DNA from 2 places in the Mycobacterium conspicuum genome. Region 2 is predicted to be linked to the other one. Evidence: riboswitches for the same ligand, from Rfam matches in the RefSeq annotation. Region 2 holds a riboswitch; the other holds the start of a gene.

Region 1 (2,391 bases), 550 kb from region 2:
CGAGCTCCTCGGACACGGTGCGGTCGCGATCGATGACCGGCAAGCCGGCGCGGATGTTGCGCACCGCCTGGACCGAGGAATGGGACCGCCCCGACAGCCCAGCCCCCCTCGGCATGCCGCTGCAGACGGCGCTGATCAACGACACCCTGGTGCGCGTCAACCAGGCGGCCGGCCACCAGGACGCCAAGGCCCGAGAGCTGGTGACCTATTTCGTCGGCCAGGTGGTCGGTTCGCTGGACCGGGTGCGGCCGACGCGCGCTGTGGTCCTCGACATGGTCGAGGAGTTCATCGACACCATCGGCCGACTCGAGTCCCTCACCGACAAGTAACGGTGTTCGCCCGCAAGGGTTTTCAGGTTTTCGCTGTGCCAGGCGTCCGCCCAGGTCGTGGGCCGCTGAACCTGGCTGAAACCTGTGCGCGCCCGTAATGATGCATAAAAATTGAGGAACACCACACGTATCGAGTTGACCGGCGCGCGCTCGTCGTGGATTATCGGTCGGGTATGCACCTCGTTAGGTGAGGCGTCTACGCGAATACAGGCCACTGACCCCGAACGTCGAAAGACGCCCCGGGTCAGGACAGCTCCTCCCGGCTTAAGGGTTGAGCCCAGGTGGCTTCCGGGTTACCGGACACGTCGTGTGGTGCCGAAGCTCTGACGAGTGGGGTGCGGATTTCCGACATTCGTCGGCTTTCTGTGCTCCTTTGCTGCGTGTTGATCGCGCGGGCACCCGCCCGTGCGCGTCGTGACGGTGAGGAGGTGAGGGGCGAATGAGTTCCAGCGATAGTCCCGGTCGAAGTCCGGGCCATGTTTCGTCCCCATCGGTCCTCCGCCGCGACATTCTCGGCTGAAAGCCAATTGGCTTAAACGCCAAGCATTTCCGGATGGAACCAGTACGGGACGGGACACGTCAGTCCCCGTAAGTGCTCGTTAGCTCCTCGGTCGATCTAGGAGCCCGTCCAGGAGACGATCATGACCGCAGCTCTGTACGACGAAGTGGTAACCCCTGCGCCCGCCCGCAAGCTGACCGTGGTGCGCGACGTCACGCCGACGCCCGCGCCCGCGCCCAAGAAGGCGGCGCGCCCGCATGACCTCCCCGTGTTCGGTGTCGGCGGCGACCCGCTAGTCCATGGGGCGGCTCGCTTGCTCGCCATCCCGGTGCGGCACGTCTACGCGGCGCTGTGGCGGGTCGGAGTGCTCGAGGTCCACGCCTAGCCCGCTGGACGACTACGAGGAACGCCGGCTCAAAACGAGCGGAACCATCTGAAACTGCGCTTGTCCTCCGCCACCTTCTGCAGCGCGACGACGGAGGGGTATTTCACCATGCGGTAGACGTAGTCGTAGAGCCAGCGCGGAAAGATGGTCTCGGCGACGGGTTTGAGGATCGTGCCGAGCAGGTTGAGGGCCCGCACCCAAACCATCGCCGAGCCGCCGACGATTCGGTAGCAGGGGTAGTTGGCGAAGTTGGAGATCGCCTTGGACACGCTGGGCCACGATGCGTCGTCGATGAGCATGTACCCGCCCACCTTGATCAGCCTGTTCGCGAAATACATGTCCACCAACGTTTGGTCGAAGGTGTGCCAACCGTCGATGAACACCAGGTCGAATTGCGCGCCCTCGCGCACCAGTTGGGCAAGGGCCAACTCGGAGGGTTCTTCGCGGAGCTCGTAGAACTCGACGCCGGCCCGGTCGAGGTTTGTCACGCCGATGCTTTTCCAGTCGGTGCTCTGGAACGGGTCGACGATGATGTGGTGCGCGGACGGGCGTCCGGCGAGCGCACCCGCGATGTGCAGGGACGAGAACCCGTAGGCGCACCCGACCTCGAGCGTTCGGGTGATGTCGGGACGGCTGGCGATGAACTCCGATAGGAACCGGCCCTCCGCGGCGTCGATGCCGTGCTTCCCGATGGGATACGTTTGGCCGTCGGCGCTCGTGACGGCGCCCTTCCGGCGGATATCCTCAATGACCGTTTGCGCCTGCATGATCTCGCTTCTACTCTGGCTACCTTTTCAGCGCAGCACGGTGGGCAAAGTGCAGCGGTCCGGCCACGAGTAAGAGATTTCGACCGGCACGCTGCCGAACCAAAATAAGTCAGCGGCGCCCCGGCGCGCCAGTTTCTCTGCACAGTCTGACGGCCGTCGTCGCTGCTGCACGAACAGGCGCCGGGTATCTCTCGCCGGGGTCGAGGGTATTTCCCGCCGGTGGTCGCCGGGGGCAAACCAGTAGAATCAACCCACGGCGTCGATCCGGCCATCACCGGGGAGCCTTCGGAAGAACAGCCGGTCCGGCCCAGTAGACCCGAACGGGTAGGCCCGTCACAGCCTGCAATGAGCGGCCGCGCGTGAGCGCGGCAAGCGGGGTGGTACCGCGGCGCTCGCGCACTGTGCGCGTCG
Region 2 (2,391 bases):
CGCAGACGATGCTGGCCCAGCTGACGTCGGCGGTTCCGAATGCGCTGCAATCACTCGCCGTGCCGCTGGGCTTGCCGACCGACCTGTGGGGCTTCCTGGACTCCAACTTCGTCAACGGGTTCGTCTCGGCCGGGTACGTCAGCCCCGCCATCATCCAACAAACCGTCACCGCGGCGATGGCAGACATCAACGCGGTAGCCGTCGGGTCGGCACCCGGGGCCACGGCGCTACCACCCATGGGTGCCGGGCCGGGGAATGCCACCTGGGTGCCTTTGGGGACGCCCGTCGTGCCCTACAGCTCCGCTGCCGCGTCGCTCGGATCGACGGGTGTGCCGGGGGTAAGCGCGGGCATGCCTTCGGCGGAGTTGGCGCGCGGGGTGTTGGTCGGACGTCTGTCCGCGCCCCAGAGTTGGGTCGCGGCCACCCAGGTGGAGAACCACGCGGGGACCGCGCTCGCGGGGGGCGGCTGGAACAGCACGGCGCTCCCCGAGAGTCCGGCCGGTGTGCCCGGGATGCCGGGGATACCCGCGGCGAGCACCGCCGGACGCCACTTCGGCAGCGGACCGCGATACGGGTTCCACGTGACCGTCATGCCACGGCCACCGGCCGCCGGGTGATGGCAGCGGGCGCGGCCGGCAGTCAGCTTGACGCGCTCCCGCTGCGGGTGGAACCATGGCTGTCGCATGCACCTCGCTAGGTGAGGCGTCCGCACGGATATAGGCCACTGACCTCGAACGTCGAAAGACGCCCAGGGTCAGGACAGCTCCTCCCGGATTAAGGGTTGAGCCCAAGTGGCTTCCGGCATAGGGCCGGATACGCCGTGTGGTGCCGAAGCTCTGTCGAGAGGGGTGCAGGACTTGGCTGCTTCGCCGGGCTCTCATCCCATGTGCAAAGTGTTGGCATCCGCGCATGCCCCGGCCGTGAGGAGGTGAGAGCGAAATGAGTTCCGACGATAGTCCGTATTCCAGATCGACGATCATTTCGTTGCGCCCCGGCCCCGGCACCGTTGCCACGGTCTAACTCGGCCTCTTCGGCTACATCTTTTGACTCCGCGCGGGGGGAGTCCAGCTTCGTGCGCCGAATTGGCGTGAACTAGTTACGGCGGCCGGGCCTTTCGGCGAGGAGAAGCCCGATGTCGTTTGCAATCACGCGTTCGGAAATGCCTGCCGCGGCATTATCCGCTTTCGCGACAACATATTTCGCCGTTACGCCGAGAACAGGGGGGTAACGATGACTGCTGCACTGGATTTCGCCACGCTTCCGCCCGAGGTCAACTCGGCTCGGATGTATTCGGGGGCAGGCTCTGGTCCGATGCTGGCCGCGGCGTCGGCGTGGAACGTGCTGGCCGCCGAATTGCGTTCCACTGCATTGTCTTACGGCAAGGTGCTGACAGCGCTGGCCGGCGAGGAATGGCACGGCCCGGCGTCGGCGGCGATGGCGGCGGCCGCAATGCCGTATGTGGCGTGGATGAGCAGCACCGCCGCGCAGGCCGAGCGGACCGCGGCGCAGGCCACGGCGGCGGCGGCCGCCTACGAGTCGGCGTTTGCCGCTACGGTGGCACCGGCCCTGGTGGCGGCCAATCGCGCCCAGCTGTCGTCGCTCATCGCGACGAATGTAATCGGGCAAAACACCGCCGCGATCGCCGCCAACGAGGCGCAGTACGCCGAGATGTGGGCGCAAGACGCAGCGGCCATGTACGGCTACGCCGCCGCCTCGGCGTCGGCCAGCCGGTTGACGGCGTTCACGCAGCCTGCCCCGATCGCCAACGAAAGCGGGGCGAGCGCCCAAGCGGCGGCGCGCACCGGAGCCGCCGCCACCTCGGCCGGCAGCGGACAGCGCACGTTGTCCAGGGTGCTCTCCGCGGTGCCCAACGCGCTGCAAAGTTTGGCCGCGCCGACCTCGTCGGGGTCGGGCCTGGGCGGGTTCAACATCTTCGCGTCGGGGTCGGGTTCTGAGAGCTCGGGGCTGTCCGGCCTGCTCAATTTGGTCTCCGGCTCGAACGGCTCGGCCTTGGGAAACTTCTTGAACGCCAACCTGTGGAACACGATCTTTTCGTCGGGGTTCTACATGCCGGGCAACTTCATGGGCACGGCGGCCGACTTCATGGGCATCGCCGGGGGACAGGCCGCCCAACAGGCCATCGGCGAAATCGCCCAAGGCCCGCTCGGCACCGCGCTGGCCGGGCCGTTGCGAGCCATGTCCAGCTTCGGCAACTCCATCGACATGGGCTTGGGGCGTGCCGCCCTGGTCGGTCCGCTTTCGGTGCCGCCGAGCTGGGCCGAGGCGGCACCGCATGCACCGTTGTCCTCGACCCTGGGTGCAACGCCGATGGTGGCCCCTCCGGCCATGGCGACCGGCATGCCGGGAGTGCCGCTTGGCGGATTGGGTGCA

What was found. A riboswitch is a leader RNA that binds a small molecule or an ion and turns the genes downstream of it on or off. The one in region 2 is predicted to bind magnesium.
Region 1: linked by a shared signal. The riboswitch ahead of G6N66_RS11060 (Rv1535 family protein) and the one ahead of G6N66_RS13190 (PPE family protein) in region 2 are both predicted to bind magnesium.

Annotation. Positions count from the first base shown of each region.
Region 1 is NZ_AP022613.1:2,288,533-2,290,923, forward strand. It holds gene G6N66_RS11055 (NAD(P)H-dependent flavin oxidoreductase) at 1-329, shown strand, start outside; M-box (ykoK) riboswitch at 502-671, shown strand; gene G6N66_RS11060 (Rv1535 family protein) at 971-1,213, shown strand; gene G6N66_RS11065 (O-methyltransferase) at 1,243-1,980, opposite strand.
Region 2 is NZ_AP022613.1:2,840,386-2,842,776, forward strand. It holds gene G6N66_RS13185 (PPE family protein) at 1-617, shown strand, start outside; M-box (ykoK) riboswitch at 683-855, shown strand; gene G6N66_RS13190 (PPE family protein) at 1,231-2,391, shown strand, end outside.